2 regions of the Corynebacterium freiburgense genome follow, and region 1 is predicted to be linked to the other one. Evidence: riboswitches for the same ligand, from Rfam matches in the RefSeq annotation. Region 1 holds a riboswitch; the other holds the start of a gene.
The links. Region 1 has a riboswitch for cyclic di-AMP ahead of CFREI_RS03405 (resuscitation-promoting factor Rpf1 domain-containing protein). Riboswitches for the same ligand answer to the same signal wherever they lie in the genome.
Positions count from the first base shown of each region.

Region 1 (14,960 bases):
AGGTCCCAGAGTTATGTGTTGTGCATACCTTTGCGCGCGTGCATCAATTGGTTTCCACGATTACGGGTCGGCTGCCGTATGGGACACCAGGTTTTCGGGCCGCGTTGTCGGCGTTCCCCGGCGGCTCGATGACGGGCGCTCCAAAACAACGTTCGATGGATATCTTGGCGGATATTGAAGGGCGCCCGCGCGGTTACTACTCGGGGTGTCTCGGTTATGTGTCCGCAAACGGGGATTGTGATTTTAGTATTTTAATTCGCACGGCGGTACACAAAGACGGCGTTTTGTCCTATGGTGCTGGTGGGGCAGTTACCCTGCTCAGCGACCCCGAAGAAGAGTACAACGAGGTGGTAGTGAAGATGCTGCCATTTCGGTTGTTGCTCGGAGAGGAATCATGAGAGCCACGAGCTTTCGGCTTGTCGACGGCCGCGTCCGCAACCTCACCGGCCACCTTCAACGTTTACGACTCGACGAAAAGCAACTCGCAAAAGTCCGCACAACACTTCGCAATGCCGGTCCTGGCACTTATAACCCGATTATTCGAGCCACTGGTTCCTCTGTGGAGGTTGATATCCGGCCCGATCGACCCATAAAACCCCAAATCGTCCTTGATGCCCACCCTCACCAGGACCAGCGCCTTATCCCCACCGTCAAAGGCCCAGACTTAGGCTGGTTGGCCACCCGCATGGATATTTCTCGACGCCGCGGCTGCGATGAAGGTTTACTCGCCCATAACTGCAAACTTATTGAAGCGATTCATTCCGCCATTATCGTATTCCACAACAACACGGTCTTATGGAGTGTCCACGCACGTGCCCTCCCATCAACGACCGCAGCTCAAATTCTTCCCCTTCTGCAAGCACATGGTTACCAATTAAAACCTGTAAATGGCTATGCCATGCACCAACTCCGTGACGGCGAACTTTGGTTAGCAAATGCGTTTTCCGGCATTCGATGCGTTTCCGCATGGATGGAATACGGCGCACTCGAACCAGCACACACTGGTTTTGCGCCAGATATTGCTGAAGCGAATACGTGGTTATGGGAGCAAGCAGAAGAAGTGTAGTTCCCCTACACCTCGATAGTTTTCTCGTCGTCGAACGCAATTGCTATTGGCTGACCAAGAATATCCGCTGGTGGAGTGTCGGTATGTGCCCCACACCCATATCCCGAGTGAACGATTCTTCCATCTGCCGAATACTCATTCACGCACACCCCAAAGCGGGGCCCTACCGGCTCACCCACCGGCAAATAGAATGCACAATCGGCGCACTGCAATTTGGACCTAGTTGCGAACTCACTCGATGGCCCAAATTTTCCTTGCTGCCAGCGGCTCCGGGCATCATCCAATCCTTGCCGGGTCAATTGCTTCGCCGAACAACTGCCGGGCACTTTTACAGTGTGGGGGCCTTCAATATCCGCTAATCGAGGATCGTTACTTCGCGGTGGTAAATCATCATTTGGGCCCAAATCCCCTGGCTGAACGCGATCAATATACGGAACCCATTCCGGTGCCCGGAGCGCACCCTCACCCGGCAATAAGGCCAACTCATTTACGGTAATACGCCGTGTTCCTGGCGCGCAGGCCAAAACGACTTGCCATTCCCATCCCCGATACCCTTGCATCTTCGTTGCAAAATGATGGGTTACAAGATGTTTTCCACTACTAATAGCGCGAAGATGTTCGCCAATTTCCCCTTCGCCAAAATCTTCTAAAGCAGTGCGGGCTACTGCAATTGCTTTGGAATCTAAAAGGAAGTTGCGTCGACTACGAGATGGCACGTCGTTCATTATCACCCATATACGGCATGATAGTGTTCATGGCCCTCCGTTTTAGGTTTCTTTGTTCCACTGTCTATGCTCTCGGCGCGCTGAGCGCCTGCACCACCGAAGCCTCCCCACCGTCCGAACAACTCAACCTTGAAATTGTGGCCACACACCCATTTGATGATCGGTACTTTACGCAAGGCCTCGAAATGGTTGGCGATCAGCTTTTGATTGGTACCGGTCTGGAGGGGGAAAGCCGGATTCTGTACCGCACACTCCATGGCACCGAATCGCAGAGTAAAGACTTGGACCCAGAATATTTTGGTGAGGGAGTTACTCGCACCGAAAACGCCGTGTGGCAACTCACATGGCGACATGGAACGGCCATAAAGCGCGACGTCGATACGCTCGAGGAAACTGGACGCGCAACCTACTCCGGCGAAGGTTGGGGTTTATGCTCGTTTCCAGATCGCCTCATTATGTCCGATGGCACTTCCCAATTGCGCGAACTCGACCCGGAAACTTTTGTGGAACTCCACCGCGTCCAAGTCACACATAATGGCGAACCTATTGACGCCCTAAACGAACTCGAATGCGTAGACGATTCCATCTATGCAAACCGCTTCCTCACCAATGAAATCGTGCGTATCGACGCCACCACCGGCACCGTTACCGGCACCATAGACGCCTCCGGCATCGACAGCGGCGCCGCACCCGACCGGAACAATGTTCTTAATGGCATTGCGCATATCCCCGGAACCGATCGCTTCTATATCACCGGAAAGCGTTGGCCAAAACTCTTCGAAGTGCGTTTCCAACCAGCACGATAAACTCTCAAACATGGCTACGAAACGGAACCGCGCAAACCTTCAGCAATTTATTATCCTCATTATCGCAGTAGTGCTAGTTGTAGCGGCTTCCATCGGATTCCAAACATGGTGGAATAACCGTCCTGGTACCCAGCCTCACGATGTCACGCTGAAAGCAACCAGTGGCGGTCAAGAAATCACCGTCCCACCCTTTAGCGTTTGTGAAATCGGCACCACTTGTGAAGGTGAAGAAGTCCCCGAGCTAAAACTCCAAGACTCCCTCCATATCACATTGCCAAAAGAGATTTATGATCACGATTGGCGACTACTAAAAATCTATGACGATCCCGAAGCAAACCATGAAGAGTTCTACACCGGACACGAAAAAACCGAAGTCGACATCGCAGCAACCACCGACGCCGGCGCAAAACTTACCGTCGTAGAAGTATCCACCGCTCTTATTGGCACCAACCCCAATGGGGAAGAATCCCCCTACGCGGTTGTCTGGTCCATCAAACTCAACCAGGAGTAACCCAAAGGGGCTACCGAGTACTCGGTAGCCCCTTTACCGCTATACGAGCGCTGATTGCCTAGGCATCAAGCTCCTTGGCGACAGCCCTCAAAATCTCCGCAACCTGCTTACCAGACTTACGGTCCGGAAACCTCCCGGCCCGCAAATCAGGCTGCACCTTTTGCTCCAAAATAGTCACCATATCCAAAATCATGCCGTGTAACTGCTCAGGCTTGTACTTATGGTGTGGCTTGCGGGAAACACGGGGTTGCTCCAGGATTTTCACGCGAAGTGCCTGAGGCCCTTTTCGGCCCGCTGCGAAATCAAACTCGATTCGCTGGCCAGGATAAAGCTCCGTCACACCCTCAGGGAGAACCTGCTTACTAACAAAGCAATCCTCCTCGCCAGGATTTGTAACAAACCCAAAGCCCCGTTCGGCGTCATACCACTTCACTTTTCCGATCGGCATGTCCTATTCACCGCTTCCCAAGTAACTAATGAACGACGGGATAAACCGCCAGGCAATAAGCCTTCCCACCGACAAGGAAGGCAGACAGATAACTATACCCGCCAGTACAACGCTGCGGGGAGAGCGAAAATTTCCGCGACGTCGAAAAGCTTTTGTAGACACATTAATCAATGTCACACTATTCTTTTTGGCGACGCTTGAACTGGGGTTTTGCAAACTAAAACGATAAAGAGCAGACCTATTTTCGCGTTTTACGTGACACATTCGTTATAAACCGCTACGGTCTATGTCAGGCACAACAAGATGAGACGCATATGGTCCCTCCCGCCAAACCCTGTCTGGGGACCTAACGTAATCATTTTGTGCTTTATGTGCTTGTACGTATCACGACAATTTCATTGCAGACAGGGGTGGGGAACCCACTATTGGTGATTTGCTAAAAAGTCACCTTGGGGTGAAGCCACAGCAACACAGTGGCCGGGCGCTTTCCTTCTCAGCCCGAACCCGACAGCTAACTTCGCAGGCGGAACAACGAGAGGATTTATTTTTCAATGGCCCGACATGCAGCCCGCACTTCGCACCCGTTTGCCAAGCTTGCCGCAACTACCGCAGCGTTTGGCACCGCAGCCACATTGATGGCACCGCCAGCTGCCGCTGCCCCAGACTCCGACTGGGACCGCCTTGCACAATGTGAATCAGGCGGCAACTGGGCAATCAACACCGGCAATGGCTATCACGGTGGCCTCCAGTTCTCACCATCAACCTGGAACGCTTACGGTGGCCAGCAGTTCGCAACGTACGCATTCCAAGCCTCCCGCGAACAACAAATCGCGGTTGCCGAAAAAGTACTCGCTGGTCAAGGTTGGGGAGCATGGCCTTCCTGTTCATCACGCCTCGGCCTGAGCGCTGGTCCGACACCTCGTGATCACGTTGGCGCAGCCGCCGCCCCCATTGCCGCCCCCGCTGTACACGCAGATCCAGTAGCGCAATTCATGGCAAATCCGACCAAAGCTGTCTACGAAGCAATCAAACAAGCTCTTCAAAACGCAGGCATTCCAATGCCTGCAGCTATTAACGATGCCTACTACGCGCACTTCGGATAACTCCTAGGCCACCCCCTTTTCAGGGGTACGATATCCAAACTTCTTATAATGCCGCTTTTCCTCTTGGGAAGGCGGCATTTTTGCATTCGTACTTTTGCCCCCATGCAGCACATTCAGCGACTCAAAGCGCATTACAAAACTGGAAGTTTGCAAAGAAATTTGCAAACTTGTTAATGATCTAAGCCTGAGATTTTCGCCCGATATCTCAAAAGTGTGACAAGTTGGCGAAGATCATGTGTAATGTCTCACAACGTCACCAAAGCGTGATGCAGCTTTCAGATCAATAAAGCGTTCTGCAGCACGCTCCCCGAATAGCCTGCCGAGAGAGGTAGACATGACTGACCCCACACGTGCCAAGCACGTTCCCACCCCAGAGGAATTCCTCGAAGTCTCAAAGAGCGACGAATTCGCCGAACTTCGTGGCACTTTCCGCCGCTTCGCATTCCCGATGAGCGTGGCGTTCCTTGCCTGGTACCTCGGGTACATCGTTACAGCCACGTTCGCTGTAGATTTTGTGCAACAACCCGTCTGGGGTGCCATCAACGTAGGAATGGTTATGGGCCTCGCCCAATTCGCAACAGCTGGCCTTGTTACCTGGGCTTATGTTCGATTCGCCGATAACAAACTTGATCCTGCCACCGCCGCAATCCGCGACAAGATGGAGTCCCCTCGATGAACCTCTCAAACCAGACACTTGCCAGCGCGGCCGTCGAAACTGGCAACCCGATTCTCAATATTTCAATCTTCGTTCTCTTTATTGTGGCCACTATGGCCATCGTGATTCGTGCTACCCGGCAGACCTCCCAAAAAGGTTCAGACTTCTACACCGGTGGCGGATCCTTTAATGGTTGGCAAAATGGTCTAGCCATCTCCGGCGATTACTTGTCTGCAGCGGCATTCCTAGGAGTCACTGGCGCCATCGCCCTCTACGGCTATGATGGATTCCTCTATTCAGTGGGCTTCCTTATCGCTCTTTTGGTCGCACTCGTGCTGGTAGCAGAGCCACTGCGAAATACCGGTAAATTCACTATGGCGGACGTACTTTCATTCCGCCTTAAGCAACGTCCAGTACGCACTGCAGCCGCTATTTCCACACTTACAATTTCTCTTTTCTATCTAATCGCACAAATGGCTGGTGCAGGTGGTCTCGTGGCACTGCTCCTAGGCATTTCCGGTAAAGGCGCGCAATCTGCAGTTGTAGCAGTCGTAGGTATTCTTATGATCGCCTACGTCCTTATCGGTGGTATGAAAGGCACCACCTACGTACAAATGATCAAAGCCGTTCTATTGGTTGGCGGTTCTCTAATTATTTCACTCCTGGCGTTCTGGGCAATCGGTGGCGGCTTTAACGCAGTCCTCGAAGCAGCTGTAGCCAACCACCCACAGGGTGATGCCGTTCTTAATCCGGGCATGAAGTACGGAAAGAGCACCTTAACCAAACTCGACTTTATCTCCCTTGGTATGGCACTGGTATTTGGTACCTCCGGTCTGCCACACGTACTTATGCGCTTCTACACTGTGCCTACCGCACGTGAAGCACGCCGCTCCGTAACCTGGACCATCGCAATCGTTGCACTCTTCTTCCTGCTCACTGTTGTTATGGGTTACGCTGCTGCAGCACTTGTTGGCCCAGAACAGATTCAAAACGCACCAGGTGGAGTAAACTCCGCTGTGCTCCTGCTTTCTTCTAAGGTCGGCGGCACAATCTTTATGGCATGTATCTCAGCCGTTGCCTTCGCAACAATCCTCGCAGTAGTAGCAGGCCTAGCGATTACCGCTTCCGCATCAGTAGCACACGACCTGTACAACTCTGTATTCCGAAACGGCGAAGCAACAGAAGAAGAACAGGTCCGGGTTTCTCGCATCACCGTAGTAGTTATCGGCATCCTCGCAATCGTCCTAGGCATTGGCGCAATGGGCCAAAACATTGCCTTCCTGGTCGCCCTCGCCTTCGGCATCGCAGCCTCCGCTAACCTACCTACCATCTTGTTCTCCCTCTACTGGAAGAAGTTCAACACCACAGGTGCTCTATTCTCCATCTATGGTGGCCTGCTTACCTCAATCATCCTGATCATCTTCTCCCCAGCAGTATCCGGTTCACCAACCGCAATGGTTCCATCAGCCGACTGGGCATGGTTCCCACTTACAAACCCATCCATTATCGCAATCCCAGCTGGCTTTATCCTGGGCATTATCGGTACTTTCATTGGAAAGCCTGATAACTTCGAAAAGAAAGCCGCCGAAATGGAAGTTCGCTCCCTTACCGGCGTCGGTGTGGAAAAAGCAGTTTCCCACTAGTTCCAGTCTCGATCAAAGGCCTTATGCCGCAGAAGCGTGTATAAGGCCTTTTGGCTATGCAAGGTTAGCCGTAAAAGGTGTGGAAGACATGCACGGTATGGAAGACATGCACGGCTCCGATCCAACACACCCACAATTTGGCGCGGAGGTTTGGCATTCCCAAACCGATCACAGTGGGTACTGAGAAGACCAAACCTTCCCCCCTCAGATCTCGCAACTCCCATACAGACAATAAACACGTTTGCAGGAATGAATTGTGTTGGGGTTGGAGCGAGCTTGGCTTTTTCGGAGAGCCTTGTGGTTGGCCTTAAGGAGTCGTTGGGGCTGATGTAGTTTTTGGTGCTTGTGTGATTATAGTGTCACAGATGTCGCTGGGAGTGGCTTGCTTTGCGGTTTGTTTGCAGCCGGCGGTTTGGTTGTGCGCGTCCGGTGGCCTGGGATTTGGTTGGGGGTTGGTGGGAGATGCCTAGTCTTTTCGGGCGCTGGCCGGTCTTTTCGGGCGCTGGTTGGGCGTGTTGTCACAGATTCCATTTTTTTCGGCGGATTTTATGGAATTTGTGACACGATAGGTAGGGAACCTGTCACAGATTCCATTTTTTTCGCTGTTTTTATGGAATCTGCGACAAACCCCAGGTCAACGATTGTGCGCAATGTTGGTTGCTGTCACAAATTCCATTTTTTCGGGCGATTTTATGGAATCTGCGACAGTTGGCATAAAAACATCACCAGTTCAATAGGGTCAGCCTATCAAACTGCAGGGAAAGCGGCTCAAAGGCTCGTAAAGCCAACGTAAACCCCTGGGAATCCCTGGTTTTCAGCCCCACCAACCTGAAAATCAGGCAGATCTAACACACCCCACCACCCAACAAAGGCAGATTTCACATCACCCACAACCCGCCACCGCATTTCCCCAGCTCACACCCCCAAACCAGGAGCCCACAACACAAATCTGCCTGCTTCTAGCGCTTCTTCCCTATTCCAGGCATTTCTCAGACGACTCCCCCGAGCTTCCCACGATCTTCCACACCCCAGCCCACTCCAGAAACACATCGAACCTCTAAAACCCTCACTTCAAGGTTCCGCAGGAAGAAAGTTCCACAAGAAGAAGGTTTTAGAGGTTCAGCGCTATTGTGTGTTAGGGCTTATTGGTGTTGGTATAGGGGTGTACGTAGCCGAGTTTTTCGGCTGGGAGTGGGAATGGAGTTTCATCGCCGTATGGGCTTGAGGCTCCAGCGACTTTGGAGATAAGTTCGGTTACTACGTGTCCGTCTCCTGGGGCATGGTCGGGCCAGCCCGGATCGACGTAGCCTTTCTTTTGCATATTAGCCATGTGCTTATTCTTTCAAATCGGGGGCAGAAAAGTCATCTCTTCTATGGTTAGACTCGTGTCCATTATGTCTAAGAGTGTTGATTTGCCAGAAGAGTTTGGTTCGTTTCGGGATTGGCTGATGTCACTGGATAATGCCGCCTTAGAGGAACTGTTTGAGCTTCGCCCAGATGTTTTACATCCACCACCTCCCAGTTTTGGGGTTTTAGCTGCTCGTTTACAATTGTGGCAGTCTCTTGCACTGGCACTTTCGCAATTGAATGCGGTGGATCTTTTGGTTTTGGAAGCGGCAGCAGATTTGGGTGGAGAGTTGACCCCGGTGGATGCCCCCGCTGTGGTGTCGTGGGTTTTAGAATGTGTAAATGGTTCACGTTTTGAACCTCCGCAGGATAAGGATCTTAATGAGGCGATTCGAAAGCTACGGGCACTGGCTCTGATCTTTGGCTCTAAAAAGCGTTTTCGGGTGGTGTCGGAGGTGATGGCAACGTTACCTATAGATTGGCAACTATTACCGGAGCCTGGAGTGCCTTCTCCTTCGTATTCAGAGGCGCAGGAGTTTATTGAGCATGCGGATTCTCGGTGCCGCAAGATTTTAGAAACGTTACTGGATTCGGGTGGTTCTGGGATCACAAAGGATGCAGATGAAGATGCTGATCCTCAGCGTCCTATTCCGATATTATTGGCGGCGGGGTTATTGCTCCGGGTGGATTCGCGAACTGTTCGTTTAGCGCCAGTGACTCGGCGGGTGTTATGGGATTTAGGTCCTTTGGATATTCCGTTTGTGCCGCCATTCCCGGATATAAGTTCGGATGATCAACAGTTTGATCAAGCAGATCGTGGGGCGACTGCAGCGGGCCTCGAAGTAGTCCGACATATGGGGGAATTGATTTCCGTTTTGGGGGATTCGCCAGTGGCGTGTTTACGGGATGGTTCGATCGGGGTTCGTAGTGTTCAGCGCTTGTCAAAAGAGCTAGATATTAGCCAATTTGAAGTGTGTCGATTGGTGTGTTTGGGAGTTACTGCGGGTCTATTAGACACCGGAATTCCTGAGCTCGCTACTGAGGGCACAGAGCTCAAACCCGTATTAGCACCTACGGTCGATGCCGATGCCTGGCTTGCAACAGATCTTCATGTTCGTTGGGCCATGCTGATCCAAGCTTGGTCTGGATCGTACTTCGGTGCGTGGTGCGTGGTTCGTCCGGTGAATTTGTTGCATGTAAATACATTCCTGCCTGCGCTACGGAAAACGAAGCAATTATTACTCTCGCAATTTGTTCGAGCGGGGAAAATGTCGCTTGATCAGGCATTAAGTATGGCTGGTTTTTATGCGCCTTTAGATGCTAGCAATATGCAGTATCCAAAAGAGGTTTTAGATGAGGCAGTGTGGTTGGGTGTGCTTGATGCGGATTTTTCCCCAACGCATATGGCTAAAGCACTTATCGAGGACCCCGCACAACTGGAGAAAGCAACGGCTTTAGCAACCCCTGCGACTGTGGATTATTTTATCGCTCAAGGGGATATGACAATTTTGGTGCCAGGTCCTTTAGAGCCAGTGATCCAGCGCAAACTTGAACTTTTGGCGGATCTTGAATCCCCCGGGTTGGCGAGTGTGTATCGGATTTCAGAAGGATCTTTGCAACGAGCATTAGATGCTGGTCTCGGCGCAGAGGACATTGCGTCGTTTTTGCGGGATTACATTAAAGGTGAAGTGCCGCAGGCAATTTCATATCTTTTGGCAGATTTAGGACGCCAGCATGGTGATCTTCGAGGTGGGAAAGCACTGAGCTATGTGCGGTGTCAGGATACTGATTTGCTAGAGCATGCGGTGTCTGTAACTCCAGAGCTACGGCTTATAGCACCAACTGTAGCTATTTCGCATTTGTCTCTGGGCTCTATTTTGGAGAGTTTGCAACGTGGTGGCTTCCGGCCAGTAGCTGAGGATGCACATGGTTTCACTATTGATATGCGCCCTAGCCCAACTCGATTGATATCTGGTACTACGGTACAATTAGCGCCGGAGCTACCAAAGATTGATGCAGCTGAGGTAATCGCTGAGCTTCGGCAAAATACAAATAAGGCGACCACTGAGAATTCTTCGCCCAATATTCTATCTACGCTGCAGGCAGCTGTACGTTCGAAGCGGAGGGTGACCCTGGGGTTCGTCGATAAGCATGGTGTGGCATCTGTACGGGTGGTGCAACCTATGTCAGTGACCGGCGGTCAGCTTGATGCATTGGAGCCTTTGACGGGGGCAATACATCGCTACCAGTTGCATCGCATTACGAGTGTAATTGTGGATAATTAGGGAGTTGAATTGTGCAAATGGTAGGAGGCCTAAGGTGTCCTTTGGAGATGGACCACTTATTGTCCAATCCGATAAAACTGTCTTGCTAGAGGTGGATCATCCGCTTGGCGACGAAGCCCGCGCCGCCCTAGCTCCCTTCGCCGAGCTCGAACGCGCACCCGAACATGTGCATACCTATCGGATTACTCCCCTAGCATTGTGGAACGCCCGCGCAGCTGGCCACGACGCAGAACAAGTAGTCGATGTATTAGAGCGTTATTCGCGCTTTCCGGTTCCACAACCATTGCTTATCGACGTCGCCGAAACTATGGCACGCTATGGACGCGTACGTTTACACAAACACCCCGCCCACGGGTTGATCTTGGAATCCAGTGAAACCGCCATTCTGACTGAAATTACCTTGCATAAGAAAATCAAACCTATGTTGGGGCAGGTAATTGATTCGGAAACCGTAGTAGTGCACCCATCAGAACGTGGACGGCTTAAGCAAGAGTTATTTAAAATCGGCTGGCCAGCCGAGGACTTAGCCGGATATGTTGATGGTGAGGCCCATCCAATTGCGCTTTCGCAAGACCAAGAAACCTGGGAGCTTCGGGATTATCAGCGACGCGCGGCAGACTCCTTTTGGCAGGGCGGCTCTGGAGTTGTGGTGCTTCCATGTGGTGCCGGAAAAACTATGGTTGGGGCGGCAGCGATGGCAAAAGCCCAAACCACCACTCTGATTTTGGTAACCAATACGGTTGCTGGGCGGCAATGGCGCTCGGAATTACTTCGCCGCACTTCACTAACCGAAGATGAAATCGGCGAATACTCTGGTGAAAAGAAGGAAATCCGTCCAGTAACTATTGCCACCTATCAGGTAATGGTGCGGAAAACCAAGGGCGAATATCGGGCGCTTGAACTCTTTGATAATCACGATTGGGGCCTGATTATCTATGATGAAGTCCACCTCCTGCCCGCGCCGGTTTTCCGTATGACCTCTGATTTGCAGTCCCGACGCCGCCTTGGACTTACCGCCACATTAATCCGTGAAGATGGCTGTGAGGGCGATGTGTTTTCCTTAATCGGGCCGAAGCGTTATGACGCTCCCTGGAAGGACCTGGAAAACCAAGGGTTTATTGCTACTGCGGATTGCGTGGAAATCCGCACCACTATGACCGATGCGGAACGTCGAGCCTATTCACTTGCCGATTCCCGCGAACACTACCGGCTTGCCGCCTGCGCGGCCACGAAAATGCCTGTGGTGCGGAAGCTTTTGGAAATGCACGCTGGACAACCCACCCTTATTATTGGCGCGTATTTGGACCAATTAGAACAAATAGGCACTGAGCTTGGAGTTCCGGTCATTGAAGGGAAAACCCCAACCAGACTCCGGGAAAAACTCTTTAGTGCATTTCGACGCGGCGAGATAAATGTCTTGGTAGTAAGTAAAGTGGCAAACTTTTCTATTGACCTCCCGGAAGCCGCAGTGGCCATCCAAGTTTCCGGAACCTTTGGATCGCGGCAAGAAGAAGCGCAACGCCTTGGCCGATTGCTGCGTCCCAAGGCTGATGGTGGTCAAGCACATTTCTATTCCGTGGTGAGTCGGGATACTAAAGACACATTGTATGCCGCACACCGACAACGCTTTCTTGCCGAACAGGGTTACGCATACCGAATCCTCGACGCAATAGATATCCTCCGACCCATGAAAGAAAACTAATGTCAGCTTTTAGTTTTACCGTTGACACCACACACGCCAAAACCCATAATGAGTTTCTCAAAGACCAAAAACGCCTCCAGATTTCCGCACTGGTGTTTGGTATCGTGCAGCTCCTTGTGGCCGCAGCGTTTCTATGGTTTACCAATCAGGCAACATGGGCCTGGCTGCTTTCAATTGGACTCGCGGTTACCGCCCTGGTGAGCTTTAGCATGATCGCTATTATTCCGAAAAAAATAGGCACGCCCCAACATATGTATGACACCTATGAGCTTGTGCCAGCAATAATCGCCAAAATAAACCCCCGCGATATGGTACTGCTCGCGCTTGTCGACGCCCGCGTCGACAACACCAAAGGCAGCCCGGCCCCCGCACTTGCCGCTCGCACGATCACAAATCTGGTCGGGCATTCACGAACCGTTGGCGAACGCGTGCCAGCGGTGGCCGTTGCGGGCCGTCGTAATATGAAAAACACTGGCTTTTGGGATGAAATCTCCCCTATGCCAATCGCCTGGGGAACGCCGCTACCGGAAACGATTAAACAGGCCAGCAAGGCTATCCCCCAGCAACAATGGCAAACGCTCGCTAAGCACGCCGCGCGTATCGACGACGTGCTGGCCACCCCCCTCAATTTACTGCGGCTCTAATGACAGTTACTGGTAATACCCAGCTTGCAAAGCATTACCCTAAACCATGACTCCAGGGTGGAACGCAAACCAATCTTTGGAGCAAACACCACATCAGAAGGGTTTGAGCCACCACCAAAAATATTCCAAAGCGCCGTAATAGTAGCGATCTCCGCAGGCTTTTCTGGAGGATTATTCGGGTGATATCCAAAATCAAGTTCCCGATGTAACTCCTCCGTTGGCGGATCAATCACCGAAAACGCATCCGAAGCCGCACTAGTCGATTTGCTGTCTGGCGGGATTAGCCAAACTTCTTGTAACCCCGTGACCTCATTGCCAAATACTTCAACATCGAGAGTCACGGCGTCGGCACGCTTATGAGACGTTGCAGCTGCCTGCCAAGGTTTTGGCGCGCGTACACGGACTTGATACAAGCCATCCGGGGCGTCTGTAAAGAAATACCTACCATTGGTATCGGTCTCAACCGTGGAAATAACCTTATCCCCACTGAGTAACTCGACCCGAACCTTCGCTGCGGGCCGCTCCGTTACCTGACGTCGCGAATCGCCATTGGCATCAAAAAACACGTCCCCCGCAAAGCTATACGTTAATGCCGCGCCCATATTAACCGACTTCGACGAAGCTGATACCTGAAACGGTTCACTTAACCGCCCACCGTCGGCACGCCGGGTTGCGTGATTATCGGCACCGTCTGCCGAAAAATTAAAGCCATCGGGAGCCCGGTACAGCAATTGATACTCCCCAACAGGCAAATGCTTAAAAGTAAATTTTCCGTTTTTAGCCGAAGTCTTTTTAACAGCCCAAGGCTCTTCAATCGGCTTCATTTGGCCGTCAGGAGACTCCTTGCGAAGCAACTGAACTTCAACTTCAGGGACCGAGCCCGTAGCGTCTGTATCCTCGCGAACGCCATCACCGTCGGTCTCAAACCAAATAGCGCCAAACACCTTACCAACTGTAGGCACAAACATTGGCGCTGGAATATCCACGGTACTACCAGCAGCAAACTCGACGACCTGAGAATATGCGTATTTAAACTCTGGATTCTCAGGAGCAAAACCACTGGTTCCTTCAGGCGCAGGATTCGTTTTACCCCAATCAGAATGCGCAGGAGATAAGACATAGCCCTCAGGAATAACCACGCGAGCTACATACTTACCAAACGGCACATCAGAAAACTCAAAAACACCAGACTCATTCGAATGTGCCACAATAACACCCGTAGGGCTCGGGGCAGCACCATCAACAACGGGCAGTAGTTCTACCGCAGTCCCGGCCAAAAAAGCATCAATATCCTTGTGGAACTTCCCATCGCCATCATTATCAAGCTCAAGCTTGCTCGACCAGGAAACACAACAAGAAGCATCCGCAGGTTCAGCAACCGCCACAATAGAAGAAGATAAACCTACCGACGAGACCGTCAACGACAACGCAGCAATTGCAGCAATAGCAGCCCTACGAAAGGTGTTGGACATTACGTACAGCCCCTTTCCAAAGCCTAAGAAAACTAAATGACTGGACAAAGAATCCTATTAAAACCAATCGTATAGGACGCAGAACCGCTAGCAAATTAGACAACCATGCCGCACGGCGAAGGGTGCACCCAAAACCGTCAATATAACGCAATCGTTACCTAAAATCTTGGCAAAACCGCAGGCAAAAAGCATTATATAAAGAAACAATAAAGATTCCCCCGATAGGTGAATTCACACCAAAATCCCCGCCCCTGGATCGATAAAATCCATGTGAAATTTTAAGCATATATTAGCTCGGTACGTAAAAAGCCCAACCGTGGTGGTTGGGCTTTGTGGGTTGTGGTGTCGGCGGTGTCCTACTCTCCCACACACTTCCGTGTGCAGTACCATTGGCGCTGGTGGGCTTAGCTTCCGGGTTCGGGATGGGTCCGGGCGTTTCCCCGCCGCTGTTGCCACCGACTGGTTGGTGGGGTGGGTGTTGGTTGTTGATACTGTGTAGTGGACGCGTGGCGTGGTGTGGTGTGGTTGTGTTCGGTGGATTAGTACCAGTCAC
Region 1 covers NZ_CP047355.1:735,038-749,997, reverse strand. Annotated here, with positions in the region: gene CFREI_RS03435 (chorismate-binding protein) at 1-398, shown strand, start outside; gene CFREI_RS03430 (aminotransferase class IV) at 395-1,066, shown strand; gene CFREI_RS03425 (DUF3027 domain-containing protein) at 1,072-1,791, opposite strand; gene CFREI_RS03420 (glutaminyl-peptide cyclotransferase) at 1,821-2,597, shown strand; gene CFREI_RS03415 (DUF2771 domain-containing protein) at 2,608-3,108, shown strand; gene CFREI_RS03410 (cold-shock protein) at 3,167-3,556, opposite strand; cyclic di-AMP (ydaO/yuaA leader) riboswitch at 3,934-4,099, shown strand; gene CFREI_RS03405 (resuscitation-promoting factor Rpf1 domain-containing protein) at 4,108-4,659, shown strand; gene CFREI_RS03400 (DUF485 domain-containing protein) at 4,994-5,335, shown strand; gene CFREI_RS03395 (monocarboxylic acid transporter) at 5,332-6,957, shown strand; gene CFREI_RS03390 (hypothetical protein) at 8,093-8,287, opposite strand; gene CFREI_RS03385 (helicase-associated domain-containing protein) at 8,352-10,589, shown strand; gene CFREI_RS03380 (DNA repair helicase XPB) at 10,624-12,291, shown strand; gene CFREI_RS03375 (DUF3239 domain-containing protein) at 12,291-12,935, shown strand; gene CFREI_RS03370 (SdrD B-like domain-containing protein) at 12,932-14,407, opposite strand; rRNA gene rrf (5S ribosomal RNA) at 14,751-14,867, opposite strand; rRNA gene CFREI_RS03360 (23S ribosomal RNA) at 14,928-14,960, opposite strand, start outside.

Region 2 (14,960 bases), 1.3 Mb from region 1:
AGTTCATCACGGAATAAGCGACCTGAAGGGTGTTCAGGGATTACGCTCATACCTACTTCGGGGGTGACCAGCACCAAATCGCCCCCAGCATACGTATCGACGGCGCGCACCACGGCGTCGATACGCTTGCTGCAAGTGCCACGTGGTTGCTCCCAGGCATCTGCCTGATCAAGTGTGTGGGTGAGCCATGTGCCCATATCGTCCACAATCACCGCAGTGGAAGGGACGTCGGCAAGCACATCGAGCAGGTCGCGAGAGTCCTCCGTAACCCAATGTGCTGGTCGCCGAGCAATATGCTGGGCAATACGCGAATCAAAATCCGTATCCCCGGGCCACGGGCGGGCCGTAGCCACATACACCACCGGCCCCGACCCCACCAATGATTCCGCGAATGCCGATTTCCCCGAGCGTGCCCCACCCAATACTAATGTTCGCATTTAAACGTCTGCGCCGATCTCAACACGAGGCCGAGGGCTGCGCAACTTTCGCAACTGGCTTGCCCGAGAATACCCATAAAAACCGAGTGCAAAACCGGTTTCTGAAGTGCCTGGGAATTTCTCCGAAACAGCCTTATTTACCCGAGAACCAACCAAATAACCCTCGATAAAGAACGTGCCCAAAACAATCATGGCTACGATCGAAGAAATACTTGCAAATTCCGGATTGGATTGCGCTATAAACATCACAACCAATAACACCAATGCCACCGGCATAACCAAATTACTTAAGAACCTACGGGCATCTACCCAGTCTCGAACAAAAGCACGAACCTCGCCTTTGTCCCGGTCAAGTAAATAGCGTTCGTCACCGCGATCGATCCCCTCCTGTATCGCCCGAGACCGCGCAGCACGTTCCTCTCGCTCCTTGCGCTTTAACTCCTTATACTCCTCCTTAGACATAGACGCCTTTAACGCCTTCCGTTGTGCCCGCGCCTCCTTTGCCGTTAAAGGCGGCGTCACCGGATCGCGACGAATCCCCCGAGCCCGCTCCACATCATTACGCTTCGGCGTGGGACGCCCCTTCTTTGGCGTATACCCCTTACCGCGCTGGTCAGCAGACCGAGTATCCGAAGCCACAACAAACTCCTTAGACAAAAGAACAACAAACCAACTCAAGGCTACAAGGGCCCAGACCAAACCCGCGAATACGGGTCACGGAACGCGGTGTGCGTAAAACGTAAGATGGTAGTACCGTTGGGGTCCGACATAGAAAATCACACAAGGAGACTCTCTTCTCTCATGACTGCTCCCGAGACAAATACAGGCGTCATCCTTACCGACGCAGCCGCTGCAAAAGCAAAGGCTCTCCTTGAACAGGAAGGCCGCACCGATCTAGCACTACGCATAGCCGTCCAACCAGGTGGTTGTGCCGGATTGCGTTACCAACTCTACTTCGATGACCGCGAACTCGACGGCGACAAAGTAGATATTATCGGCGGAGTAACCCTCGTAGTAGATAAAATGAGCGCCCCATACCTTATGGGTGCTCAAATCGACTTTGCCGATACCATTGAATCCCAAGGATTTACAATCGACAATCCGAATGCCAGCGGCTCTTGTGCCTGCGGTGATTCCTTTAACTAAAGGCTAAAAGCTCAAGGCCAGCTAGTAACCCCTATCTGCTATCTGGGGTTCGGCTGGCCTTTGTGCTTGTTTGGGGCTTTGTGCTTGTTTGGGGGAGTGCTGGCGCTGGGCGCAGGCGTGAAAGCTTTGATGAAAACATCACCAACGTCGTTTTTTGCACCATGTTGTGTGCGATTGGTGTAAAAAGCGACATTTTTGACCTTAAAACCTCTAAATTTTGTCGCTAAAAACACCGTTTGCGCACAATATGGTGTAATTGGCGACAACCCCCAGGTCAGAGATTGTATACAACTTAAACGCTTGTCGACGCCGCCGGCCGCTGGTGGCAATGCTGGCGTCGAGGGGGTGTGCGCGCCGGCATGGCCTTAGAGCTCTACTGGATATTCACGCTCTTCAATATTGGGGGTAATGCGCTTTTCCACGAAGATCCCGTGCCAGACCATAAAGGCGAGTACGGTCCAGAGTCGGCGGGAGTGGTCCGAGACACCATCGCGGTGCTCTTTGAGCATTGCCAATAGAGCCTGCTTGTCAAAGATGGCTTCGGTGCCTGATGCCTGGATAGTGTCTTGCGCCCAGCCATAGAGTTCGTCACCCGCGAGCCAGTGACGCATTGGTACCGGGAAGCCAAGTTTCCGGCGGTTTAATACATGCGCAGGCACGATTTGTTCCATGGCGCGGCGGAGCGCGTATTTGGTGGTGCCTTCCGTGATCTTGAGGTCGTAGGGGATTGTTTCTGCAACGGCAAAGACTTCCCTATCTAGGAAAGGAACACGGAGTTCCAGCGAGTTTGCCATGGTGATTTTATCTGCCTTGACTAGGATATCGCCGCGCATCCAGGTAAAGAGGTCGAGGTGTTGCATGCGTGCCACGGGATCCATATGAGTGGATTGGGCGTAGATCGGCGCGGTCACATCCTTGTGGTCCCATTCGGGTCGGGCATTGGGAAGCACACGCTTGAGCTGTTCCCAATTAAAGGAGCGGGCATTGCCGTAATAGCGTTCTTCCATTGTCATGGAGCCGCGTTCAAGCAGTGATTTTCCTTTTACTCCGTCCGGGAGGATACGGCTGAGTTGATGCATGCCTTTGCGGAGCGGGCTTGGGATTTTTTCGAATGGGGCGAGGGAGAGAGGCTCCTTATAAATGGTATAGCCGCCGAAGAGCTCGTCGGCGCCTTCGCCGGAGAGCACTACTTTAACGTGTTTACGGGCCTCGGCGGCAACGAAGTAGAGGGGTACGAGTGATGGGTCGGCGACTGGGTCGTCGAGGTACCACATGATTTTTGGAATGGCGTCTGCGTATTCCTCAGGGGAGACTACTTTAACGATGTGCTCGGCGTCGATAGCTGCGGCGGATTCGGCGGCCACGTCGATTTCAGAGTAGCCTTCGCGTTCGAATCCGGTGGTGAAGGTGAGCAGCTTCGGGTTGTGCCGCTTTGCGAGTGCTGCGATAGCAGTAGAGTCGATGCCGCCGGAGAGGAAGGAACCTACGGTGACATCGGCACGCATATGCTTTTCTACGGAGTCTTCGAGTGCGCGTGCGATGCGGTCAAAGAGGTCCTGTTCTTTGCCTTTGGCTACGGGTTGGGCAGGGAATTGCGGGTTAAAGTAGCGCTGTTGCGTTACGACGCCTCCCGGGGTGACGGTAGCCGTACAGCCGGACTCGAGGCGTCGAATGCTGCTATGTAGTGACTCGGGTTCCGGGACATACTGGAGATCCACATAATGTTCGATTGCGCGTTGATCAAGATCCAGAGGCAAATTGAGTTCGGGGGCCATTTCAAGAATGGACTTTTTCTCGGAAGCAAAGACCGTGCCTGCATCGACAGTGGCGTAGTACAGCGGTTTGATTCCAAAGGGATCGCGGGCAAGGAATAGCTCGCGTTTTTCAGAATCCCAGATTGCAATACCGAACATACCGCGGAGGTGGTTGACGACGTCTTTACCCCAATGGTGGTAGCCGACGATAATGGGTTCGCCGTCGCCCGAAGTATTAAAGGTATAGCCGAGGTCTTGTAGCTCTTTCCGCAGCTCGACATAGTTATAGATTTCACCATTAAAGGTCATTGCGTAGCGATTTGGGGATTCTGCGGGACCCCACTGCAGTGGCTGATGCGAATGCGCAATATCAATAATGGAAAGGCGATTAAAGCCGAACACGAGGTCGGCATCAGACCATGTTCCGTCTTCGTCCGGTCCTCGGTGCCGCATGCATGGCAGGGCACGTTCGATTGCCGGTACGAAATCAGCTGCGTTTTGATTGCTGGTCAGCATGCCGAGTAGGCCACACATACAAGCAGTTCCTTATGTTGAAAGATTGTTTACTGTACAAAGGTGCGGCAAGAAAAGTATATTGCCGCGCATCCACACAGCTTAACCGCTAGCGCGTTTTTGATACCACAGGTGCGTTGTGTTGGGGGTTGAAACCTGGGTTGTAGGGGGCGTCGATACGCATGCGGAGGGTGGGTTCGCCATGGGAACGCATGAACAACCCAGAACGGGTGGAGTGTGCCAAAATGTTAAGGATTGGAAAAGGCAAACCACCCTAAAAACACAGCATAGAGGCACAGTGATACGCCCATTGGGGGGTACCCAAACGTTGGATATAGAATGTGAGTTGGATTACATGCTGAGGGCGTATGTTCGGTCTGCGCGGGTTTCATGCAGTAGAATCCTCATTGTTTTATTAGGAATGTACGCTGCCTGCCTTTTTTATGGGTGAATCGAAGTGGAAACCCGCGCCAGATGCGATAACCTCATTGTTTAGGAAAGGACGCGTAGCGTTCTGTAGCAAATTGTGTGGACAGGAAGGCAGACACACGTGGAACAGCGAAACAAGCGTGGTTTTCGGCGTAAGGCCCTGCTTGCCGGTGTGATCGGCGCAGGCAGTCTAACGCTGACTGGCTGTGATGTGGCCGGCCCCGGCGGCTCGTTAGGCAATTTCTTGCGTATGGGCTGGCCAGAGGGCATTACGCCTGAGGCGACAGCGATGGGTAACTTCTGGGTCTGGACCTGGGTCGTTGCCTGGATCATCGGTATTATTATGTGGGGCTTGATGTTCTGGTCCATTTTTGCGTTCTCTGCAAAGAAGGCAGAGCGCGATGGTAAGGGCGAATTCCCACGTCAGATTGGTTATAACGTACCACTTGAACTTGTTCTGACGATTATTCCAATTGTTATTGTGATGGGTCTGTTCTTCTTTACGGTACAAACCCAGGATAAAGTCACCGCACTTGACAAGGATCCAAAGGTCAAAGTTGATGTGACGGCATTCCAATGGAACTGGAAGTTCGGCTATGCAAATGTTGCTGCAGAACTTTCCCCAACTGGATCTGAATACGTTGGCACCGACGCAGAGCGTCAAGCAGCGGCAGAACACTCTGCTGAGTTCGCCGACACCACCCGAGGCGAAGAGGGAACCGCGCAACACGGTGGTGGTCATGGTGAAGCTGCCGGGCCAATTCACGGTAAGTCAAAGTCGGATATTTCCTTCTTGCACTTCAATAAGATCGAAACCGTTGGCACCACCGACGAAGTGCCAGTTCTTGTGCTGCCATCCCAAACTGCAATCGAATTCGATTTAGCGGCGGCTGACGTAGTCCACTCATTCTGGGTTCCAGAGTTCCTATTTAAGCGCGACGCATTCCCGCACCCTGAGGCAAATAAGTCACAGCGTGTGTTCCAGATCGAAAAGATCGAAAAGGAAGGTGCATTTGTTGGTCGCTGTGCGGAAATGTGCGGTACCTACCACGCCATGATGAACTTTGAGCTTCGTGTGGTTTCCCCAGAGAAGTTCAAGGAGTATATGGATTTCCGTATGAAGAACCCAGATGCCCAAAACTCTGAGGCGCTGGAAGCTATTGGTGAGAAGCCATACGCCACTTCCACCAGCCCATTCTTGCCTGGCCGCACCGATACCCGTGGTGCGAACCAAAACACCGTTGACCTCAACTCTGGCTTTTAAGAAGGAGTGACCTCACAATGAAGTCTTCTGCAAAGATCTTCTACGGTTTGACGGCCTTCTTGGCTGTTATGTCCGTGCTTTATATCCTCTCCACAATGAAGATCGCTGATGCTGGCAGCATTCAGGGATTGGAGTGGGCTGGCGCGACTGGCTTGGTATTGGCAACCGGCTTAACCCTGATGCTTGGTGGATACTTCCACTTCACCGAGCGCCGGATCGATATCCTCCCGCATGACTGGGAAGAGGCCGAAATCGAAGACGGCGCTGGCATGCTCGGATTCTTTAGCCCCAGCTCGATCTGGCCATTCGTAATGTCAATGGGCGTTCTAGTAATGGGCTTTGCAATCGCCTTTATGTCCTATTGGATGCTTCTATTAGGTGCGGTTGTTCTTATCTGGTCCGGTACTATGTTGAACCTCCAGTACGGTTTGCCAAAGGAAAAGCACTAATATCTGCCTGCACCACGTGGGCTGCCATCGGTAGTCACCTGTAACGCAATTCAATAACCCTGCAGTCATGTGATTGCAGGGTTATTGTTTTACTATTTGGCGGCTGACGCTTTGTGCCTTGAATTGAATTTCGGTCAGGGGTGACTGGCTGTGAGCTCTTCAATAGCAAGCATGATCGTGTTTGAGCATGGCTGTAAGCGTTCGCATATTTGCTGTTCGAAAATCGAGTCAGTTAGCGCTCCGGAGGGTTTTAAGCGGGGAATTTGGTAGTTACAGTTCTGTTATTTTGATGGGTTTCGTGTTTGTGCAGGCCGCAGGGGGTCAACCGAAAGTTGGAGCGGACAAAAAGTTCCTGCCGATAAATGTGATATACATCTCGCACTATCTCTGAGGAATTGTGTACCTCAATACATGGCTTTGTTTTAGGCTTTAATAGCGAAAGCGAAAAGTTTTATAACTCGCAGAATTGTTAAACGGCTGACCTGCGAAAACAATGCGTCGGATACGGGGGAGAAAAGTTCCCAGCATTGAGAAAATTTTTGGAAATTTTTAGCGACTGAGTAAAACGCCCAGCATAAGCGAATTTACCGCAAGAAAATTCGGGGGCACGAGATGACTTAACTCTTAGAAACAGTCATACTAGTTAACGTGACGAGCGCAGTTGGAAATACAGATATGGCGACACCACAGCGTGTTGCGGCACTGAACCGCCCCAATATGGTCAGTGTCGGCACGATTGTGTTCTTGTCGCAGGAATTGATGTTCTTCGCTGGCCTGTTCGCGATGTACTTTGTATCTCGCGCAAATGGTCAAGGAGAATCTTGGGACGCAGGTACAGGCCACCTGAATGTTCCGTACGCCCTGGCAATTACGGTGATCCTTGTTTCTTCATCGTTTACTGCACAGTGGGGTGTTTTTGCCGCTGAACGAGGTGATGTCTTTGCACTTCGTCGCTGGTATGCACTTTCTACTCTTATGGGTCTTGTGTTCCTTGTGGGGCAAGCGTGGGAGTACATCCAGTTGGTGCAACACGGCCTGACCATTCAGAACAGCATCTATGGATCGGTGTTTTATATTACGACCGGTTTCCACGCTGCTCACGTTCTGGCTGGTGTGCTTGGCTTCGTGGTGGTGTTGCTCCGCGTTTCCAAGTCGAAGTTCACTCCGGCCCAAGCAACCGCTGCAATGGTGGTGTCATACTACTGGCACTTCGTTGACGTGGTGTGGATCGGACTCTTTATCACCATTTATTTCATTCAGTAGGCCGTAGCTGCCGACGGACCTCGGACTCACCCAAATGAGCTCCTAGTGCTCGGCCTATAGCCCTTCACTTTCCGAACAAGAGTTATAAGGGAAATGATGGATACGAACCCCCAGAACCCCGAGATGGCCGCCACTGCGGTCAGATCGGCGAAGAAGGTCAAGAGCCGCCGTAAGGCGCGCCGGACCGTCGCCGGTGCAGTGGCGTTGACCATTGGCCTGACCAGTGCTGGCCTTCTGGCAGATGCTTTGACTCCTGACGCCCAGGTGGCCACTGCTAGCTCTGACACTCAGGCACTGATCAAAGAAGGTAAAGATCTTTACGACGTCGCCTGTATTACCTGTCACGGTGTCAACCTTCAGGGAGTTAAGGGCCGTGGCCCTTCCCTGATCGGTGTTGGCGAAGGTGCAGTGTATTTCCAGGTGCACTCTGGTCGTATGCCGATGCTTCGCAATGAAGCACAAGCTGCACGTAAGACTCCGCGTTATTCTGAGCACCAAACCTTGGCGCTGGCTGCATATGTCAATGCTAATGGTGGCGGCCCAGGCATTGTAAAGAATGAAGACGGCTCTATTGCTATGGAGTCTCTTCGCGGCAAGAACTACAACGGCAATATTGATCCAGGTGACGTTGCGCGTGGTGCAGACTTATTCCGTTTGAACTGTGCATCTTGCCACAACTTCACTGGCCGTGGTGGTGCATTGTCGTCTGGTAAGTATGCGCCATACTTGGATCCTGCAAATGAGCAGGAAATTTACCAGGCTATGCTCACTGGTCCGCAAAACATGCCGAAGTTCTCAGACCGTCAGCTAACTGCTGATGAAAAGAAGGACATTATCGCCTTTATTAAGTCCGCAAAGGAAACCCCGAACCCTGGTGGTTATGGCCTTGGCGGTATCGGCCCTGTCACTGAGGGCATGTTGATGTGGCTTGTTGGTATTTCGGTACTGGTTGCCGCTGCATTGTGGATTGGATCGCGCTCATGAGCAACAACGAAAAGAAAAAGTACACCTCTCAAGAGCTCAACTCCATGAGCAATGAGGAACTTGCCCGCCTCGGCACAGAACTCGATGAAGTCACGGTTGCGTACCGCAAGGAGCGTTTCCCAATTCCAAACGACCCAGCAGAAAAGCGTGCTGAGCGTGCGGTAGCCATCTGGTTCTTCCTCGGCATTGTATTTGCACTGGTATTCCTAGGCGTATATCTATTCTGGCCATGGGAATACAAGAGCCTTGGCGAAGAAGGCCTGTGGCTCTACACCTTGTTCACCCCGCTTTTGGGCATCACTATGGGCCTGTCCATTTTGTGCATGGGCTTTGGCGCAGTGATGTATGTGAAGAAATTTATTCCGGAAGAGATTTCGGTACAGCGCCGTCATGACGGCCCCTCGGAAGAAGTTGATCAGCGCACGCTCGTCGCATTGCTGAACGATTCTTGGGAAACCTCCACCCTTGGGCGTCGTAGCTTATTGAAAGGCTTAATGGGTGCTGGTGCCGTACTCGCTGGATTAATTATTATTGCCCCGCTTGGCGGCATGGTAAAGAATCCTTGGCGGCCAAAGCCCGGTGGCGTCGATATCCAAGGTGATGGCACATTGTGGACCAGCGGTTGGACCCTCGTAGAGAAGGGCACCAAGCTATACCTGGGCCGTGACACTGGCGCTATTGCCGAGGAGCATGACGGACACTTCACCACACAAGGTGTTACCCGTCTGGTTCGTATGCGTCCAGAAGATCTTGCTGCTGGCTCAATGGAAACCATCTTCCCGCTCCCGGAAGAGGATGTTAATGATGGTGACCTTTATGATCCACACCGCGAAGTCTATGAAATGCACATGCATTCTATCCATGGCCCGCGGAACTCGGTAATGCTAATTCGTTTGCGTCACGAGGATGCTGAGCGCGCCATTGAGCGTGCAGGCCAAGAAGATTTCCACTACGGCGATTACTACGCATACTCTAAGATTTGTACGCACATTGGGTGCCCGACCTCACTCTATGAGGCTCAGACCAACCGCATCCTGTGCCCATGTCACCAATCGCAGTTCGATGCTTTGCAGTACGGTAAGCCTGTTTTCGGTCCTGCCGCTCGCGCGTTGCCTCAGCTGCCTATTACAGTTGATGAAGAGGGCTACCTCGTCGCCGCTGGCAACTTTATTGAGCCTGTCGGCCCGGCTTTCTGGGAGCGTAAGTCATGAGCAACAATAAATTAGCCCAAATGGGCACTAATATGGATTCTCGCTATACCATGTCAGCGATGGTCCGCCAGCAGATCAATAAGGTTTTCCCTACGCACTGGTCATTCTTATTGGGTGAAATTGCGCTATATAGCTTTATTGTGCTGTTACTGTCAGGTATTTACCTGACGCTATTCTTCGACCCTTCCATTACGAAGGTTATTTACGACGGTGTCTACGGCCCTCTCCGCGGCGTCGAAATGTCACGTGCGTATGAAACTGCACTGAATATTTCCTTCGAAGTTCGTGGTGGTCTGTTTATTCGCCAGCTGCACCACTGGGCTGCGCTTATGTTCGCCGTATCCATTATGGTGCATATGATGCGTATCTTCTTCACTGGTGCGTTCCGACGCCCACGTGAAGCCAACTGGATTATCGGTTGCGTGTTGTTGCTGCTTTCTGTTGCTGAAGGCTTTATGGGTTACTCCCTGCCGGACGACCTGCTTTCCGGTGTTGGTTTGCGTATTATGTCCGCAATCGTGGTTTCCCTACCAGTGATTGGTACTTGGTTGCACTGGCTGATCTTCGGCGGTGACTTCCCATCAGACATTATGTTGGACCGCTTCTATGTGGCTCACGTTCTGCTGATCCCAGGTATTCTGCTGGCCCTGATTGCAGCTCACCTGGCACTGGTTTGGTACCAGAAGCACACCCAGTTCCCAGGACCAGGCCGCACTGAAAACAATGTAGTTGGTGTCCGTATTCTCCCAGTGTTTGCTGTGAAGTCGGTTGCCTTCGGTTTGATTACCTTCGGTTTGCTTGCATTCCTTGCCGGTGCTACTCAAATCAATGCTATCTGGAACCTTGGCCCATATAACCCGGCTCAGGTCTCCGCTGGTTCCCAGCCGGATATTTATATGCTCTGGACCGACGGTGCTGCTCGTGTTATGCCTGCGTGGGAGCTGTACTTTGGTAACTACACCATTCCAGCAGTGTTCTGGGTTGCCATTATGCTCGGCGTGCTTGTGGGTCTGCTCTTTGCGTACCCATTCATTGAAGCCAAGATGACAGGTGACGACGCCCACCACAACCTGTTGCAGCGTCCGCGCGATGTCCCAGTTCGTACATCCATTGGCGTTATGGCACTGGTGTTCTATGCATTGCTAACAATCTCCGGTGGTAATGACCTTGTTGCATACCACTTCCAGATTTCGCTGAATGCAATGACGTGGATTGGTCGTATCGGCCTGATCGTGCTCCCAGCACTGGCATACTTTGTGACCTACCGCATCTGTATTGGTTTGCAACGTTCTGACCGTGAAGTTCTTGAACATGGTATTGAAACCGGTGTGATTAACCAGCTTCCAAACGGTGCGTTTATTGAGGTCCACCAGCCACTCGGCCCAGTTGATGACCACGGCCACCCAATTCCATTGGAATACGCTGGTGCCCCAGTGCCGAAGCAGATGAACCAACTCGGTTTTGCAGGTGCACCTGGTCGCGGCTCGTACTTCAAGCCAGACTCCGCAGAAATTGCTGCGAAGGCAGAAGAAATCGAACACCGCAACCATGCTGAAGAAGCTGAGATGTTCGAAGAATTACAACAGGCGAACCGTGCCCAAGATGAGGCCGAAGGCCGCGTCTAGGTAATTCCATTACTGCGCTCCTAAAAGCCCGCTCCACCAATATGTGGAGGCGGGCTTTTTGTATGTCATACCTAGGTAATGCTTTTGCAGATGTGAAGACGCCTACCAAACACTCAGGATTAAACAGCGCCAAGAAGGTAAGGGTGGAGCTTTTGGCGTGGTGAGGGTTTGCGTGAGGTCTTGTTATAGCGGTTTTGGGCTTCAGAGCCTTTAGCTTCGTGCTTTCATTTTTGGTTGGCTGTGTGCGATGTAAATCTGCCTGAGGCAGATTTAACGCCAGTTTTTTCTGACCTGCAGAAATAGTGCACAAAATATCGCTGACTGTTAAATCTGCCTTTTTGCACCTTATATAATGCGGGAAATTAGGTTCCTGCGAGCCTTGGTGCTTTGAAAAACGCGGATGTGCCGAACTGATTCAATGGAAGCGTCAGTTCAGCCACATCAGTTACCACAGATCCTAAAACAAACCTTAAAGCATGCTCAGAGAGGTGGGACAGTTTGAAAACCTAAGAATTTGGCGTGAGTCTTCTTATAAAAGGGGTTGATTGAGTGCCGGCTGAGCTAGTGCGTCTTTTGTTATCTAAGTTACCAGTGTTACGATTGTGAAATCTCCAATATTGGCCATAGGTGAAGATTTGCGGGCTATGTGTGCCATAGTCGAGTGGCGCGGCGTGTGTAGAACAATCAACTTTTGCCCCGCTCCAAGGTAATGTGACGGAAGTCACAAAATTATTTTGTAACAAGGATGGGGGCAGTTCAAGTTGGGGGCGTATCGAAATTGCTAGACTGGGAAAGTGTTCTTCGAAAAAATGAACATTTATGCAGCGTACAACCCATTTTCGCGTTTTAAAAATGGTGTATGCTGTGTAGCAATAAGTCTTTTTATTGGGTTGTTGAAGGGTCGGCTAAATCGTTTGATAACAGGACGGTAACGGACTTGAGAAGCGTCCGATTTGCTTGTGGGCGTTGGACAAACGAATACCCCTTTCGTAACCTAAATGAGACATTGCGAACCGAGCGAGATATACAAACCTCGAAAGGTGAGCAAGAGACAACCAAAAAATGCCTAATTGCATCTGCTTACAAGCTTCCGGCAAGTGGAAGTGGTGGATGTAAACCGGGGAACCAAACCTTATCTGGGGTGAGTTCCTTGCGAGAGCGCCAGAATGCATTTGAATGCGCTTGGCGTGGAGCAGGATAGGGAGCCTTCCGCTTCCGAATCCGACAGCTAACCCGGTCGGCCAAACAAAGGAAGATTTGGAGTTTCTATCGTGGGTAAGCACAGCCGCCGTAATCCGAACACTGTTCGAAACGCAGCAACTGCCTCTGCTGTCGCCGTCGGCGCAACCGTTGCTTTTGCGGGACCTGCACAAGCTGCTGATGTGGTGGTCCCGAACACAGGAATCACCTTCAATGTCCCTGGCATCGAAAATGTTCCGAATATCCAAAATGTTCCTGGTGTAGGGGATTGGGTACCGGCACTGAGTGGCCAGGCTTCGGCTCCAACAGGGTTCGCGCTTCCAGGTGCGCCGCAAGCAAATAATGGCCAGGTCATTGTGGATGCGGCAGCCTCAAAGATTGGCGCACCGTATGTGTGGGGCGCTAGTGGTCCGAATGCATTTGACTGTTCCGGACTGACTTCCTGGGCATACTCTCAGGTAGGTAAGCAGATCCCTCGCACCTCATACGAGCAAGCTGCACAGGGTCAAAAGGTTGCTTATGATCAGCTTCAAGCTGGAGATATTGTGGCCTTCTATTCAGGCGCTACGCACGTTGGTATTTATACCGGCCGTGGCACCGTTATTCACGCTTCTACTGAGGGAACCCCACTCTCTGAGGTTTCCATGGATTACATGCCATTCCACTCGGCAGTGCGTTTCTAACGCTTCTTTGTATCCATAGTGCAATTTGCCCGCAGTGACTTTGTATTACGCATTGTCTTACTGCGGGTTTGTGCTTCTGTAATGGGTAAACAGAACCAAACAATCGCACCCACTTAAGCACAATAAGAACAAATGTCACATTTGTTTCAGCTTTCCTGGTTGTTTTTACTTATACCGTTATCAAGCGTTTATAGTCATAGTGTTACTTCATATGCGGTAGATGAGTGTGTGCAATCTCCGCTACGTGAAATTGGAAAGTGAGTAAGGGTTTCGGTGTCTAGTTCGCAGTTGCGTCGCACTATTGCGTCCGCGGTTTTAGTTGGCGCCTCTGTTCTAAGTTTTACCGTGATTCCGCATGCGCAAGCGGATCCGGCGGAAGTCGATCAGTTGATTGCTGACTTAGAACGGGTATCCCAAGAGATCGAAGGTAAAAACGAATCTGTAAAGCAACTTGAAATAGACATTGAGGCTAAGCAAGTTGAGATTGATGGGATTCGTGAGCAGGTTCGGGTGGCTGCTGATCATGCCAATACGGCTAGGGAAGCCGTGGTTACTAATCAGTCTGAGGTAAATCGGCTGGCTTTATCAAAGTACCGCGGTGCCAATGTCGATCCGGTAACAAGCGTGATCTCGGCGCAGAATCCGCAAAGCGCTATTGACCGTACCGCATATATGACGTCATTGACCCGTCACCAGGAGCAGGTGCTGCAAGGCCTATTAGAGGCTGCGGATCGAGCGGCTAGCGAACACAGTAGGGCGGCGCGTGCGGAGGCACAAGCGGAATATCAGGCTTCCCAATTGGAAAGCGAACGCAAGCGGGCGGAAAAGGAACGCGAAGAGCTGGATGGCCAAACTGCGGATATTCGCCGCAGGGTTGAGGGGCTAAGTGCTGCAGACCGAGAACGTTGGATAGCTAAGAACGGGCCGGTGAATCATTCCCTGCTAGGGATTTCCGGGTCGAATCCTTCCGGTATGAGTGCCCTTGAGGTTGCCATGACAAAGGTTGGTGCACCGTATGGTTGGGGTGCTATTGGTCCGGATGCTTTCGATTGTTCTGGTTTGATTTATTGGGCGTACCAGCAGCAGGGCAAGACGATCCCGCGGACCTCGCAGGCGCAGATGGCTGGTGGTACCCCGGTGAGCCGGGAGGAATTACAGCCTGGTGATGTAATTGGGTATTATCCGGGCGCTACGCATGTAGGTATTTATGCTGGTAATGGCATGTTATTGCATGCTTCGGATTATGGTATTCCGGTTCAGGTTGTGCCTATGGATTCCATGCCGTTCTATGGTGCTCGCAGGTACTAGTGCCACGTATTCTTTTAGTCACGAATGATTTCCCACCTACGGTAGGTGGGATTCAGTCGTATCTACGTGATTTTGTGTCAACATTGCCAGCCGATGAAGTCGTAGTGTTTGCCTCTACGCAAGACGCACAAGCGGCACGGGAATTTGATGCCCATCTGCCATACCGGGTGGTGCGGTGGCCGGGGCGGATTTTATTGCCTACGCCGGCGGCGTCGAGACGCATGCAGGGGCTGATACGCGAGTTTAATATTACAACCGTGTGGTTTGGTGCAGCGGCCCCATTAGGTCTCTTAGGGGCGGCAGCGAAGGCCGCTGGGGCACAACGTGTGGTGGTTTCTACCCACGGGCATGAAGTGGGGTGGGCGCGGGTGCCGGTGGCGCGGCAATTATTGCGCAGGATAGGGGTTAGCGCGGATATCGCCACATATATTTCCGAATACACATTGCGGCGCCTGCAACCAGCATTCGGCCAGGTAGAGTGGGCACATCTCCCGTCCGGGGTTGATACCGAGCGGTTTGCGCCAACTATGCGGCGTAGCCAGGTTCGTGCCCGTTGGGGGCTTAGCGAACACCAACCAGTGGTCTGTTGTATTTCCCGGTTGGTGCCGCGTAAAGGTCAGGATGCATTAATTCGTGCATGGCCGATAGTGCTGCAGGCGATTCCAGACGCCACTCTCGTACTGGTAGGCGATGG
Region 2 covers NZ_CP047355.1:2,041,396-2,056,355, reverse strand. Annotated here, with positions in the region: gene CFREI_RS09320 (bifunctional adenosylcobinamide kinase/adenosylcobinamide-phosphate guanylyltransferase) at 1-437, opposite strand, end outside; gene CFREI_RS09315 (DUF3043 domain-containing protein) at 438-1,076, opposite strand; gene CFREI_RS09310 (HesB/IscA family protein) at 1,239-1,583, shown strand; gene asnB (asparagine synthase (glutamine-hydrolyzing)) at 1,949-3,871, opposite strand; gene ctaC (aa3-type cytochrome oxidase subunit II) at 4,401-5,543, shown strand; gene ctaF (aa3-type cytochrome oxidase subunit IV) at 5,561-5,992, shown strand; gene ctaE (aa3-type cytochrome oxidase subunit III) at 6,641-7,255, shown strand; gene qcrC (cytochrome bc1 complex diheme cytochrome c subunit) at 7,349-8,239, shown strand; gene qcrA (cytochrome bc1 complex Rieske iron-sulfur subunit) at 8,236-9,450, shown strand; gene qcrB (cytochrome bc1 complex cytochrome b subunit) at 9,447-11,075, shown strand; cyclic di-AMP (ydaO/yuaA leader) riboswitch at 12,129-12,333, shown strand; gene CFREI_RS09270 (C40 family peptidase) at 12,347-12,958, shown strand; gene CFREI_RS09265 (C40 family peptidase) at 13,232-14,266, shown strand; gene CFREI_RS09260 (glycosyltransferase family 4 protein) at 14,266-14,960, shown strand, end outside.
Region 2: linked by a shared signal. The riboswitch ahead of CFREI_RS09270 (C40 family peptidase) and the one ahead of CFREI_RS03405 (resuscitation-promoting factor Rpf1 domain-containing protein) in region 1 are both predicted to bind cyclic di-AMP.